One region of the Pedobacter sp. SG908 genome, then DNA from elsewhere that is predicted to be linked to it. Evidence: riboswitches for the same ligand, from Rfam matches in the RefSeq annotation. Region 1 holds a riboswitch; the other holds the start of a gene.
The links. Region 1 has a riboswitch for cobalamin ahead of FHT21_RS09730 (TonB-dependent receptor). Riboswitches for the same ligand answer to the same signal wherever they lie in the genome.

Region 2: another riboswitch for cobalamin. It lies ahead of metE (5-methyltetrahydropteroyltriglutamate--homocysteine S-methyltransferase); the one in region 1 lies ahead of FHT21_RS09730 (TonB-dependent receptor).

The regions. Positions count from the first base shown of each region.
Region 1 is NZ_JAAOYY010000001.1:2,370,235-2,378,126, reverse strand. It holds gene FHT21_RS09745 (chloride channel protein) at 1-879, shown strand, start outside; gene FHT21_RS09740 (sigma-54 dependent transcriptional regulator) at 1,036-2,439, opposite strand; gene FHT21_RS09735 (serine hydrolase) at 2,552-3,799, opposite strand; cobalamin riboswitch at 3,884-4,079, shown strand; gene FHT21_RS09730 (TonB-dependent receptor) at 4,177-6,045, shown strand; gene FHT21_RS09725 (DUF6580 family putative transport protein) at 6,087-6,674, shown strand; gene FHT21_RS09720 (ABC transporter substrate-binding protein) at 6,851-7,792, shown strand; gene FHT21_RS09715 (Sir2 family NAD-dependent protein deacetylase) at 7,800-7,892, shown strand, end outside.
Region 2 is NZ_JAAOYY010000002.1:390,912-398,803, reverse strand. It holds gene FHT21_RS16665 (CPBP family intramembrane glutamic endopeptidase) at 1-926, shown strand, start outside; gene FHT21_RS16660 (DUF2007 domain-containing protein) at 907-1,113, shown strand; gene FHT21_RS16655 (phosphatidate cytidylyltransferase) at 1,157-1,966, shown strand; gene FHT21_RS16650 (class I SAM-dependent methyltransferase) at 2,096-2,761, opposite strand; gene FHT21_RS16645 (acyl-CoA thioesterase) at 2,823-3,209, opposite strand; gene metE (5-methyltetrahydropteroyltriglutamate--homocysteine S-methyltransferase) at 3,351-5,684, opposite strand; cobalamin riboswitch at 5,880-6,087, opposite strand; gene FHT21_RS16635 (M14 metallopeptidase family protein) at 6,211-7,892, shown strand, end outside.

The sequences.
Region 1 (7,892 bases):
TATCATACGGTAATCAATAATAGTATTTTTGCCGATTATAGCTCAATTTCGGCTGTGGTAGTACTGTTTACGGTAGTGACCATTTTTATGAAATCAATTGCCACCCTTGTTACCTTAGGTGCAGGTGGTAATGGTGGTACATTTGCGCCCAGTTTAATTATGGGCGGATTAATCGGGTTTATATTTGCTTATGTCGTGAATTTATCGGGAATAGCGCAATTGAATGTTTCGAACTTTATTGTTGCAGGTATGGCCGCTGCTTTAGGCTCGATTATGCATGCCCCATTAACGGGTATCTTCCTGATTGCCGAAATTACTGGGGGATATGTTTTAATGGTGCCATTGATGATAACCACTGCGATTTCTTACGCCATTAACCGCAGCTCGCAAAAACATTCTATTTATACCAAAGCACTGGCCGATAAGGGAGAGCTACTATCTCATGAGGATAAGGATACAACAGTTTTAAACCAGATGAAACTAAAGTATTTGATCGAGAAAACCTATCCTCAATTATATATGAACGATCTGATTTCAGTTAAGATGAACGAGATTATGCAATCGCATAAAAACATTTGTGCTGTAACAGACGAACTGGGCGATTTTAAGGGGATAATTTACATGGAAGAACTATTTAATGAGATGATCAATCATCCTGATAAGGGGAATTTAAGAGCTTCTCATTTGGTTCAGCCTGCACCGAATACGATTACAGAAAATGATGATCTTAAAATGGTACTGGAGAAAATGGAACAGGATAATGTATGGATTTTACCAGTGCTTACCGTGCAGAACCAATATTTAGGTTTTGTCTCTAAAACAGCAATTTTTAATAAATACAGGGCGTTGCTGATGAGGCAGAATGATTATATGGGGTAGCTCTAAGTTCTCCAAGATCGTCATTTCAGAAATCTTTAATTTAAGTTGTCAGTCTGAGCTTGTCGAAGACTTTTATAGTCGAAAACAAAAAATATTTTTCCTTCGACAGGCTCAGGATGACAATATTTTTTGTTTTCTCCTTAAAATAGTTACACTTTACTCAGCTCTCTTTAAACCAAACTTTTCAATTTTACTATATAAGTGACTTCTTTGGATATCAATTTCATCAGCTGTTTTTGATACATTCCAGTTGTTTTTTTCCAGTTTGAATTTGATGAATTCACGTTCCGCGTGATCTTTATAATCCTGAAAATTATTGAAAGAATCGAAAGAAGAGGATAGACTCAATCCACCAGCACCCGCAATCTGCGCACTGCTTGCGGCGCCAATATTTGTACCACCACCCGGATTAGCAAAGGCACGCACGTCATTTTCGGTAATAACCTTATCGCTTAAAATAATCAAACGCTCAATCATATTGTGTAACTCACGTACATTACCTGTCCAAGGCAAAGCTTTTAGGGCAGCCATTCCGCCATCGTTTATTTTCTTAACGGGCATTCCATAATCGCTGCAGATACTTTCTAAAAAGTTCTGGGCAATAACAGGGATATCATCAGTTCGCTCTGTTAAATGTGGAACATGGATATTGATTACATTTAACCGGTGATACAAATCCATACGGAAGTTACCATCTTCAATTTCTTTCAATAAATCTTTATTGGTTGCTGCTAAAACACGAACATTTACTTCAATTTCCTTTTCACCACCCACACGCGAAATTTTATGTTCTTGCAAAGCACGTAAAACTTTTGCCTGGGCAGAGAGGCTCATATCGCCAATCTCGTCCAAAAATAAAGTTCCGCCATTAGCCAGCTCAAATTTACCGATACGTTGCTTAACAGCAGAGGTAAATGAACCTTTCTCGTGACCAAACAATTCACTTTCAATCAGCTCTGATGGAATAGCAGCACAATTTACCTCAATTAAAGGACTATCGGCACGATTCGATTTTTCGTGTAACCAACGGGCTACCAATTCTTTACCGCTACCATTTGCGCCAGTAATTAATACACGGGCTTCGGTAGGCGCAACACGCTCAATGGTTTCCTTAATTTTAGAAATGCTTTCCGATTCGCCTAAAATCTCACGGGTTTTACTTGCTTTACGTTTTAAAACCTTGGTTTCGGTAACTAAATTTCCCCTGTCTAAACCATTACGGACAGTAATCAGTAAACGGTTTAAATCAGGTGGTTTCGAAATAAAATCAAAAGCTCCTTTTTTACTGGCTTCAATTGCAGTTTCAACTGTTCCATGACCAGATATCATAATGAATGGTAAATCTGGTTTAATGATCTGTGCCTGTTCGAGCACTTCCATACCATCCATCTTATTCATCTTGATATCGCAAAGTACCAGATCGAAATTTCCTTTTTTGATCATTTCGAGACCGTCAATACCGTTATCGATATCTTCAACATCGTAATTTTCATACTCTAGAATTTCGCGTAAGGTACTCCTTATCGCACGCTCATCGTCAATTATTAATAATTTAGCCATTAGAGATGTATTCTTTAATTTTGAAATGCGAATATATTATTTTTTAATTAATGTATAGTTTTTTATACAATTTCTACGCTATAAACCTGAAAAGGACTGAAAGGTTTTAATCTTAGTAGGAATAATCAAGTTTAAATTTGCTAAGATCTGTTCGGTGCATTTTCTTGCGGTTTAATTCTACTTCATAAATGCTTTTGCCCAAGTTCTTCATAAAGGGGAAACAAACAGTATCGTATTCATATTTATTGTCGTTAAATATACCATCTTCGTTGCTTTGTACCACCGCCGTTAAGAAATACTCAATTCTATTTTTAAAATCAACGAAATAAGAATTATCAATGATGTAGCCATAGCTATCACCATACTTGTTAAAAATTCTAATGTTTGGGGCTGGTGTTATCTTTTCTCTTCCATAATACAGCATCTTCGCATAGGTTGTCCAAAATTCATTATGATCGTATTTAGGATAATCGCTTTCCGTTGGATATTTGCTCATGTAGGTATAAATCAACTTATAATCTTCTGCAGTCAGGTTAAACCTTTCATTAGTTGGAAAAGCCTCAGGAAAAATTAATTTCTGCATCAGTTTTTGTTGATCATTGATGGCCAAGGCATTTTTTCCTGCCAAACTAAATGGTTTATTTACCAATTTATCGGCACTGTCCAAATAGCCTTTACCCATTACCAGATTAGTTAACTGCAGTTCGTAGTCTTTTGGATCGTATTGTGCCGGTTGATCATACACCAATTGACTGCCATTGTAAAATTTAATAGGGTTGGTGTGTTTGGCCGATTCTCCGGCATCACCAATGGCCAAGCGGTTTAAAATGCGACTATCGTTTAATCCATTTGCTTTCAATTTTTCGTTAATTTCTGCCCGGCCGATAAATTCGAATAAACGGTTAAAGGCATCGTTATCGCTGGTAAGCAAAATCTTTTTAACGTAATGTTCTATCGATGGAAGCCCATTTTTAGCACTTGTGTCTGTTAAAACTTTCGTTTGCCCTTTATAGGCACTATCGGTAATCATGGTGCTTTTAGCTGTTAATCCCGTGTTTTTTAACCGGTTTATTTTCTCCAGGGCAAAAATCACTGCAGCGAGTTTAACAGTACTTGCAGGGTAAAAATAATGGTGCGGATCTAAATTATAGCTAAACGTTTTAAAAGTAGGTCTATTTTTTACATCACGGTTAACCTGGGTATAAAGGATTTGAACCTGGTTTTTATCAGGATGGTTAAGTATTGAAGAAAAAAGTTCTGGTTTGGACTCCATCAGTTTCCTGAGAAAAACAGTATCGGTTTTTTGTGCCATAGCAAATATACTGATTGACGAAAATGCAATAATTAAAATCCTTTTCATGAGTGGAAATTTGATTCCTAATTTAGCTTTTTCTATTAAAATCACCATTTTCCATCATCCATTTTACATGTTGTTTAATTTTGTTACTTTTGCAGCGCTTTTGGTTTCCGGCTTTACATCCGGGATTAAAAGGGAATACAGTGTAAATCTGTAACTGTCCCGCAGCTGTAAGCTCTATAACGTTTTTCAATTCTTAAGTCACTGCCCAATTAACTACTGAGCGGGAAGACAGAAAAAACGGGAGTAAGTCAGAAGACCTGCCTTTAGCGTTTAATTTCATAGCTTTCGGGGATTGAAGCTTGGATTGAGATATTAACGTTGTTCGTATTTTCATTTCCTTTTCTAATCTGTTGGCTGTGGGCAAAACTCACAATCAAATGAACAAAAAAAGTATGCTAACTGTAGCAGGGCTGGGGCTCGCACAGTTAATGATTGGCCAGGTGGCTAATGCTCAAACTCAAGATAGTTTGCAGCTCAAAGATGTTGTAATTTCTGCAACCAAAAATGACCAGAAACAATCTCAGACTGGAAAAGTGGTCACTATCATCAGTCGCGAAGTATTGGATCGCAGTAACGGGAAATCATTGCCAGAACTTATTAGTGAGCAGGCAGGGATTATTGTAGCGGGCGCAAGCAGCAACCCAGGATTAAACAAATCGGTGTTTTTTAGGGGTGCAGGAAGTGCTTATGCGGTGGTTTTAATTGATGGTATTGTACAGAACGATCCATCAGGAAACGGAGGTGCATTCGATTTAAGATTGATTTCTATTGATCAGATTGATCACATCGAAATTTTAAGAGGCGGCCAGTCTACCATTTATGGTTCTGATGCCGTTGCAGGGGTAATCAATATTATCACCAAAAAAGGTGGCCCAAAAGGAAATACCATTTATGGTGTGGCCAGTGCAGGGAGTTACGAAACTTATAAAGGAACCATTGGTTTAAACGGTGGAGTTGAAGGTTTTTCTTATAACATTAACTATACCCATGCTAAAACCGATGGGATTTCAGAAGCAGCAACCCCAATGGGAAGTGCAGCTATATTTGATAAAGATGGTTTCAAAACCGACGCCCTAAATGCGAACTTCGGAATCAAATTGGATAATCATTTCTCTGTAAATCCATTTGTGCGTTATTATTATGGCAATTATAAATTTGATGGTGGTGCTTTTACCGATGCAAACAATTATTCGATTTTGAAAAACTTTGCTGCAGGTACTAATGCCAAATATGAATTTGCTACCGGTAAAGTAACCTTGAACTATAGTTTTGAAAGCACCAGAAACGATGCACACAGCCAATATCCTAGTGTTAACGAAGGTCGCGTATCGTTGTTGGATTTATTCTACAACCAAAAATTGGGAAATAAATTAGATTTATTGGTGGGTATCGATAACCGCGTGATGAAATTATCATCAGCAACCAATAAACCGGAAACCAATATTTTTGCTGCTTATGGATCTTTATTCTTACACGATTTAAGTGTATTTAATCTTGAAGTTGGCGGACGTTACAATAAACACGAACAATATGGCGAAAACTATACTTACTCAATTACCCCAAGTATCAACATCATTAAGGAAATAAAGTTATTTGGAACTGTTTCAACAGCATTTAAAGTGCCTACCTTGAACATGCTTTTTGGTCAGTTTGGTGCTAATTTGAACTTAAAGCCTGAGAAATCGAAGAATTACGAAGCTGGTGTTAATTTTAGCTTTGCTGACGACAAATTTAGCTTACGTTTAGCAGGTTATAAGCGAGATTTAACCGATGCAATCATTTATGCTTATCCTAATGGATATATTAACCAGGTAAGTCAGAAAACCAAAGGTTTCGAGGTTGAACCAGCAGTTAAATTCAGTGTGTTCAATATCAATGGTTATTATGCTTACGTAGAAGGGAATGAGTTCAATTTTGTTGATAATGCGGTTGCCAACTATCTTTTCCGCAGACCAAAACATACATTTGGGATCACTGCAGGTGCGCAGGCTACGAGCAATTTATATGTAAGCGCAAATTACCGTTACTTTGGTAAACGTAACGATGGTAATTTTACGACTTACACGGTAGATAATTTACCTGCTTATAAATTGTTAAATGCTTATGCAGAATATGCTTTGGCTAAAAAACGTGTAAAACTGTTTTTTGATGCCAAAAACATCCTGAACGAAAAATACAACGAGATTATTGGTTACAATAGCTTAGGTTTCAACTTTAATACCGGAGTAATTTTTAATATACACTAATAAAATTTAACTTTGCAGTATACATATTAACCAAAAATAGGATGTCTCATTTAAAATTTAATCCACGTACTTTAATTTTGTTGTTAATGATATTGGCAATAACGGCTTTCCGTTTGCTGGTAACATTTAACTCAGATGAATTAAAGTTTGCTAATTTTTCATCAATAGGAGCGGTAGCTTTATTTGGAGGAGCATATTTTAAAGATCATCTTAAAGCATTCGCTTTTCCGCTATTGAGTTTATTTTTAAGCGATTTAGTGCTTTATACAACCATATATAAAAAGTATGTAGATATATTCTTAATTCAAGAACTCTGGACATACCTTGCAATTGCATTAATGGTTTTAGTGAGTCGTTTCTTACTAAAAAAGGTAAATATTGCTAACTTATTACTTTCTACAATTGTAATTGTATTCATCCATTGGATTGTAAGTGATATTGGCTCATGGTATAAGAACCCGCTGTATACACAAAACTTCAATGGGTTTATAGATTGTTTAATTAAAGCCATTCCATTCGAGATCAGATTCTTAGAGGGAACAGTGATTTATGGTGCATTACTTTTTGGAGCTTTCGAAATTTTAAAAGCAAAATACCCATTATTGAAACTGCAAAGACAAAAGTTATAGATGTCCATTGATTGGTATAATATCAATCAAGCGAAAACAATATAGAAATCCTCTTTTGATTCGATTCAAAAGAGGATTTTTTTTAACTTAGACTCCTCATCATGCTGAGTTATTTTAGCATCTAATAAAGGCTATCAGATACTGAAACAAGTTCAGGATAATACATAAATATTGATATGAAAGTTGTTTCCTTTTTACCTGCTGCTACAAAAATGATTTACGATATGGGCCTGCAAGAATACCTGCATGGCGTAACATTCGAATGTCCTAAAGAGGCGGCAGCTCAGCCTAAAGTTGTACGATGTATATTAGAAGGTAAAAACTATTCGAGCATCGAAATAGACCGTATATTTTCAGCATCAAAAGCACAAGGCAAAAGTTTGTATTGGGTAGATGATGCACTATTGGAAAGCATCGCACCTGATGTGGTTTTTACACAGGATATATGCGAAGTGTGCAACATCGATACGGTTTGCACCGAAACAGCCGTAATGAAGCTCAGTAAACAACCTGTACTAGTTCCTTTATCGCCAAATAACTTACGGGATGTTTTCGAATGTGCTATTACCATTGCCAGCGCTTTAGGAAAGGAAGAGGTAGCGTTAAACTATCTGGCAGGGCTGCAAAAGAAAACAGATCATATTTTAGATCAGCTTAGGGCAAACCGTGCGCCATTAAAAAGGATCATGCTGATGGAGTGGATAGAACCGATTTATAACTGCGGACATTGGATTCCTTTTCAGATTGCTGCTGCTGGTGGTGTTGATATGCTGTCTAACCCTGGTGGCGACTCTATTGTAACGCAATGGGATAAAATCCTGAAATATAATCCAGAGGTTTTAGTTATTGCCCCATGTGGTTTTGATATGGAAAGAAGCATGGAAGAAATGGAGCTGCTAACCTCAAAAACAGGTTGGAAAGAGCTAGAGGCCGTAAAAAACAACCAGGTTTATATTGCTGATTTTGATATGTTTACCCAGCCTAGTGTAGGCACACTTGTTGAGGGTATTGAAGCTTTAGCCTGCATGTTTCACCCGCAAATATTTAAGGCAGACGAAAACATAGGCAAAAAATTCATCAACTACAGCCAGCCTGTGAAATCATTTAAATCTGTATAATCCATTTATGAAATTAGTTGTTTTAACAGGAGCAGGGATCAGTGCCGAAAGTGGGTTAAAAACATTTAGGGATACTGATGGATTATGGGAAGGCTATAAT
Region 2 (7,892 bases), on a different contig from region 1:
TGAATTTTGTAACACCTAACAAGGAGGAAATCAATCCTTTCTTACAATTACTTTTACTTTTATTTTACGCAGTTATCGGCGGACTTGTGTTTGGAATTCTAGCTATCGTCATTGTTTTACTAATGTATGGCTTAGGAATAGTAAGTAATTTGGACATGCTTTTAGCTGGCGATACGAGGTATATTGCTGGTTTTAAAGTGATACAAATATTAAGTTCGATCGGAACATTTATTTTACCTCCTATCGCCTTGGCCTTAACAGAAAGGAAAAAGGTAACGGAGTTTTATCTTTTCAAGCAGCCAAAATTCTTGTTGGTTGTGCTTGTGCTGGCTATAATGATATTAAGCATGCCGTTTATGGAATGGACTGTGATATGGAACCAGAAAATGATTTTGCCTGATTTTTTGCATAAGATAGAACAATGGATGAAAGAAAAGGAGGCTATTGCAATGAAAATGACAATTCAATTGATCACTGTGCGCAGTAATTTCGATTTTATTGTAAACCTTGTCATGATTGCTGTTATACCTGCAATTGGTGAAGAATTAATGTTCCGTGGAGGCGTGCAACGATCGTTAACCAGGGCTTTTGATAATCCACACATTGCAATTTGGTTATCAGCCATTATTTTCAGTGCCATCCATGTGCAGTTTTATGGTTTTGTGCCACGTATGTTATTGGGTGCAGGTTTTGGCTACCTGTATTATTACAGCGGAAGTATTTGGTATGCCATGCTGGCGCACTTCTTAAACAATGCTTATGCGGTTTGCGCGGCTTTTTACATGCAAAAGCATCACATGCCACTTGATAAAGCTGATGAACCGATCGGTTTTCCATGGTATGGCTATTTAATTAGTGCAATAATTACCATAGCTTTGTTCAAAATTTTTAAAGATAACGCAACACGTGAGCGAAAATTGGGTTAAAGTATATACCACCAGCGATGCCTTTGCGGCCGAGGTATTAAAACAGGGATTAACAGAAGCCGGAATTCCGGCAGTAACGATAAATAAACAGCTCTCAGCATATAATATTGGCGAAATAAATGTTTTGGTGAATAAGGTAGATTTCGATAAAGCCATAGAATACATTGTTGAAAACGAAATTGAATAGTGATGATGATCTTAAACTTTACACCCTTTACTTCCTACCTTAAATGAAAACCAGGGCAATAACCGCTTTCTTTTTTACCATTGTAATGCTTGGCTCTATCCTTCTGGGGAGCTACACTTTTACCATCTTTTATCTTGTTTTAAGTGTTTTGGCTTTGTTTGAATTTTACAAGCTGATTAAAAACTCTGGCATCAGGCCACACCGTAATATCGGTTTGGCAGCGGGGTCATTAATATTTTTGATGGCGGCAGGCCTACACTACCTTAAATATGATGTGAAGTATTTGCTACTTTGTATCCCACTAATTTTCTCGGTTTTTATTACTGAGCTATATAAAAAGAACAAAATTCCATTCGCCAACATCTCGTACACTTTTGTTGGCTTTGTTTATGTAACCATTCCTTTCTGTTTTTTTCATGCCCTGGGCTTTTTGAAAAACTGGAACGAATATAACTTTCATCTTCCGCTGGCATTTTTACTGATGCTTTGGGCCAATGATACAGGTGCTTATCTTTTTGGTGTAAAATACGGTAAACGTAAATTATTTGAGCGCCACTCGCCAAAGAAAAGCTGGGAAGGTTTTTTCGGAGGCATGTTCACCAGTGTTTTGGTCGCTTTTGGCTTGTCATTTCTATTTACCGAAAGCCCTGTTTGGGTTTGGATTGGTATGGCGGTATTGATTGCGAGCTTTGGTACTTTAGGAGATTTAGTAGAATCGATGCTTAAACGCAGTTTGGATACCAAAGATAGCGGTGGTTTATTACCGGGCCATGGCGGGTTGTTAGATCGTTTTGATGGGTTATTATTGGCTGCTCCGGTGGTTTACGCCTATTTATATCTGATTTTGTATTAAGCGAACATCGAGAAAGACCTTGGTATTGGCGTCATTCTCGCGCATGCGGGAATCTTAAAGCAGTTCAATACTCATATAAGCGATACAATAGCTATTCTATCTAATCCTCGTTTTTAACGAGGACTATGATTATGCATGAGCTGTTACAACATAATATTCTCTTTCTACCCGTTCGCCGGTTTTACTTTGTACCTGCTCTAATTTTTTAAGCGTATTTTTAATGGTAACCCCCGCTTTTTCTAATAGTTCTTTTACAGTTTCTACTTCGTAAAGTGTAAAGCCATAAGGAGTAAAAGGCAGGTTTTGCATGAAAGTTTTATCAGCAAAACATATAGCCAAAGTGCCGTCAGGTCTTAATATCCGCTTAATTTCGCTGAGGTATTCACTTGGATTTGTCCAAAAATATATCGTATTAACCGTAAAAACTTTATCGAACCGATCATCATCAAATGGTAATGTAACGCCATCTGTTAACTGAAAGTGGACTTTTCCTTTTGTGATGAAATCCTGATTGATCTTTTCGGCTTCTGCAATAATAGTTGCAGAAATATCAGCACCAAAATAAGCTAGGTTCTCTGCTTTTAACAATAGTTGAGCAATATGTCCGCCGTTACCATGACCGATTTCTAAAACCGTTTCATTGTTTTGAAGGTTTAATGCCTCAATTGCAGAAGTGGTCATGCCGATATTATTGGCATGCATCATTTCGCCTGTTTTAATGCCGTGTTCGCCTTCAGGACAAGCCAATTGCTTGGCAATATTTTTTAAGTCTTCCTCAGAAAGTTGATGTTCCATAGTCAAATTTAAAAATTTGGGCGTTATGATTTTTTACATCTTTTCTGCCGAGGTTATTAGATTATTTGATCACTTGAACCGGCTTTTTATTTTCATCGATCGCCACAAAAGTAAAATCGCCATGAACGGCCAATTCTCTTCCTTCGGCATACATCTGCTCAATATAAATTTCTACGTTCACTTTTAAACTGGTATTACCCACATGCTTTACCTTGCCGATAAGCTCTACGATAGTGCCTGCGGGGATTGGTTTTTTAAAGTCTATCCTGTCGCTGCTTACAGTAACCATAATCTGACGGCTAAAACGGGTTGCGGTAATGAAAGCAACTTCGTCCATTAAATGCATGGCTGTTCCACCGAAAAGAGTGTCGTAATGGTTTGTTGTATTAGGGAAAACGGCTTTAAAAATGCTGGTTTTAGAATTTTCTATTCTTTCTTCTAGGGTCATGGGTTAAATATAGGTGCTGTAAAAAGCTTTGGCAACTTTCTAGTTATTTTTAGTAGAAAATTGCCAAAGTAAAAGGTTTGCCACAATGATATGGTTTAGCAAGAAATCTGTGCTCCCTCTACCTCCGTAGCAAAATTAGCATTAATTTACCTGAAGATCTGTGGCAAGCACCTCTTCGGTTTTACGCATTTCTTTTGCGGCTTCAACCATTTCTATCAAAGCTTTTTTGGTTTCATCCCATCCACGGGTTTTTAAACCGCAATCTGGGTTTACCCAGAGTTGCCCGGAGGGAATAACAGCTTTTGCTTTTTTAAGCAATTGAACCATTTCTTCCCTCTTCGGAACCCTTGGAGAGTGAATGTCGTATACCCCGGGGCCGATTTCGTTTGGATATTTAAAATCGGCAAATGCGTCTAATAATTCCATCTGCGAACGTGAAGTTTCGATGGTGATTACATCTGCATCCATATCGGCGATGTTCTGGATGATATCGTTAAACTCAGAGTAACACATGTGCGTATGGATCTGCGTATCGTCTTTCACGCCGCTTGCCGAAATTTTAAAGGCTTTAACCGCCCAGTTCAGGTAAGTTTGCCAATCAGCTTTGCGTAATGGTAAACCTTCTCTAATGGCTGGTTCATCAATCTGGATGATTTTAATACCTGCATTTTCCAGATCGCAAACCTCATCGCGGATGGCCAGGGCAATCTGAGTACAGGTTTCTGATCTAGGTTGATCATTACGTACAAACGACCATTGTAAGATGGTTACAGGACCGGTTAACATACCTTTCATGTATTTTGTGGTAAGTGACTGCGCATAGGCGGTCCACTTTACTGTCATAGGTTTTGGGCGCGAAACATCACCAAAAATAATAGGAGGTTTTACACAGCGTGAACCATAACTCTGTACCCAACCGTTTTTAGAGAAGGCGAAACCATCTAGCTGTTCACCAAAGTATTCAACCATATCGTTGCGCTCAAATTCGCCATGAACCAAAACATCCAGATCGATTTCTTCCTGCCAGTTTACCGCTTTTGCGGTTTCTTTTGCTATGAGGTCATCATATTCTTCAATGGTAAAAGTTCCGTTTTTAAGTTTTGCTCTCCAGCTTCTTACCTCTGCAGTTTGCGGAAATGAGCCGATGGTTGTAGTGGCATAACTTGGTAGATTGAGTTGCTGTTGTTTAATTTTTCTGCTAGAAAATGGGCTTAAACGCTCTGCGTCCTGCTCTTTTAATGCTAAAACACGTTGTTTAACTTCAGGATTGTGGATGATTTTAGAAACTTTACGGTTAGCAATCGCATTCTTATTTTCTTCAAGCTTTTGCAGGGTAGATGCAGGGCTTTCGTTGGTGATGAGTTTTTTTAAGGTAACTACCTCAGCAATTTTTTGTTTCGCATAAGCCAGCCACTGTTTAATTTCGGCCGAAAGGTTTTGTTCATTGGTTTCATTGTCTAAATCAACCGGCGAGTGTATTAGGGAACAAGATGGGGCAATCCACACCTTATCCAGCCCTCTTTTTTCTACAGCCTGGTTAATGATTGAAACAGATTTCTCGAAATCATTTTTCCAGATGTTTCTTCCGTCTACCAAACCTAATGAAAGGATGGTATCTTCTTTTAACGAAGCTAAAACATCTATCAATTGACCTTCAGCGCGTACCAGATCGATATGTAAAACATTTACAGGCAATGAAGTAGTTAAGGCAAGATTGTTGCCTAAACCTTCGAAATAAGTTGCTAAAACGATCTTTAACCTTGGAAAAGCTTTTCTAATTTCTTTATAAACATATTCATAAGCTTTTTTGTCTTTTTCGGTAAGGTCTAAAGTTAAAAACGGCTCATCAAACTGAACATATTCTACACCCAAGGCATCTAAGCGAGATAAAATCTCGATATATACCGGAAGCAGGTTTTTGATCAGATCGATTTTTTCGAAGCCAACTTCTTTTTCTTTTCCCAATAAAAGGTAAGATACCGGGCCGATTAAAACAGGTTTTGTAGTAATGCCTAATTGTTTTGCTTCGTAAAACTCATCGATAATTTTGGTAGAGAAGAGTTTAAAAGGCTGGTTTTTGTAAAACTCAGGAACGATGTAATGGTAATTGGTATCGAACCATTTGGTCATTTCCATCGCTACCACATCTAATCCTTCTTTTTGATAACCCCTGGCCATGGCAAAATAGAGATCAAGCTCCGAATTCCCTTTTTTCAGGATCACTTCGTTATACCTTTTCGGTATCGCACCAAAAGTTAACGAATGGTCGAGCACATGATCATAAAAAGAAAAGTCGTTCGAGGGAATGATATCAATTCCAGCTTCTTTTTGAAGATTCCAGTTTTCGTGGCGAATGTTTTTTCCCACCTGAAGCACATTTTTGTACCCAGTTTTATCTGCCCAATAATTTTCGCAGATTTTCTTTAATTCCCTTTGGCTACCTATTCGCGGATAGCCCAGATTTTGCGTTAGCATCTCTTTTAAAGATTAAGTAAATAAATCGTTTAAAAGCTCTTAAAGCACTATTTTGTAATACTCTATGTTAAAAATTAAAGGGAAAGGTTTGGGCACAAACAACCTGCTCATCAGCCAAAAGCTTAAAGCAAGTATATAAAATTTTAATTTTATCGTGTACAATCAGACCTGACCAATTACTTTATAACGCGAAAGTACCGTCAATTCAATATAGGCAGGTCTCCTGACTTATTCCCGATCTTATCGCCTTCCCATCCCGGTAAACGGCACAGTGGCATGAATGATAAGACCGTTGTCTCTTGGTAAAAGACAGAATTTACAGTTGCGCGACAGCTCGTGATTTGCACACGATTCCCTATTAATCCCGGGTGTAATTCCGGGAACCTGTATCGGTTGATGAAAAATAAAGTTAAGAACTTACATCAGGACAAATGTATGGATTAGGATTTAAAACTTGTAACAAATTTACAGCAAGCCGTTTTTGGCGCTTATTCTCTATTATATTTGATTACCTAACTAAACTATTATGATAAAAATCTACTTTAAAAGGCTTTTTGTTGCTTTTTTAATGGTAAATAGCTGTGCTGTATTGGCACAGGAAGTGCCAACGCCAAAATCTCATTTTGGTTTTGATATCGGCGACGATTATCAATTGGCCAATTATACCCAAACAGAAGCTTACTTTAAGAAACTCGCGGCAAGTTCTGACCGCATTAAACTGGTTGATATTGGCAAAACCGAAGAAGGCAGAAGCCAATATATGCTGATTGTTTCTTCGCCCGAAAACCTGAAGAAATTAGACCGTTACAAGGAAATTTCGCAACAACTGGCGCATGCTGAAATTACACCCGAGCAGGCAAAAGCATTAGCCCAGGAAGGTAAAGCAGTAGTTTGGATAGATGGTGGTTTACATGCCAACGAAGTAGTGGGTGCACATCAACTAATCGAAACCGCTTATGAATTTGCCTCCAGAAAAGATCCGGAAACCCTGCGTATTTTGGATAATGTAATCATTTTGTTTACCCATGCCAACCCTGATGGGCAAGAATTGGTGAGCAATTGGTACATGAGAGAGAAAGATCCCAAGAAAAGAACAACCTCAGGCTTACCCGTTTTATATGAAAAATATGCAGGCCATGATAATAACCGCGATTTCTTTATGCTAAACCTTAAAGAAACACAGAATATTGGTCGCCAGCTTTTTGTGGAATGGATCCCTCAGATTATGTATAACCACCATCAGGCTGGCCCGGCAGGAACTGTTGTTGCTGGGCCTCCCTACCGCGATCCGTTCAATTACGTTTTCGACCCAACCTTACTAACCAGTTTAGATGCGGTTGGTGCAGCCATGCACAACCGAATGAATGTGGAAAATAAACCTGGTTATACCCAACGCGGGGGATCGGTTTATTCTACCTGGTATAATGGCGGACTAAGAACCACCACATATTTTCACAATATGATTGGGCTCTTGACCGAAATTATCGGGAACCCTACTCCTTCTGAAATTCCGTTAGTTCCGTCGAGATTATTACCGAATGGCGATTCGCCAAACCCGATTACCCCGAGGAAATGGTACTTTAAAAACTCGATCGATTATTCGGTATCACTAAATTATGCTGTTTTAAATTATGCACAACGTTACCGCGATGAATTGTTGTATAACATTTATCAGATGGGCAGAAATTCGATAGAACGAGGTAAAAAAGATACCTGGTCGTTCTCTCCAAAGAAAATTGAAGCCATTAACAACGCTGCAAAAGGCGAAAAAGGTACCGCAATTGCAGGGGGAGATGCCGATTTTGGGCCAAGACGGCAGATCAGTATGAAAGCTTTTGATACGGTGATGAAGGCTCCGGCGAACAGAGATCCTCGCGGATACATTTTAAGTGCCGATCAACCTGATTTTAATTCTGCAGTTAAATTTTTAAATGCTTTGATCAGAACAGGAATTGTGGTTCAAAAAGCAACCGCTTCATTTACCGTTGCAGGGAAAAATTATCCTGCCGGAAGTTATGTCGTAAAAACCGATCAGGCTTTTCGTCCACACGTTTTGGATATGTTCGAACCTCAGGATCACCCGAACGATTTTAAATACGAAGGTGGTGCTCCAATTCCGCCATACGATGCTGCAGGATGGACATTAGCCTATTTAATGGATGTTAAATTTGATCGGATTCTCGACGATTTTTCTGGTCCGTTTGAGAA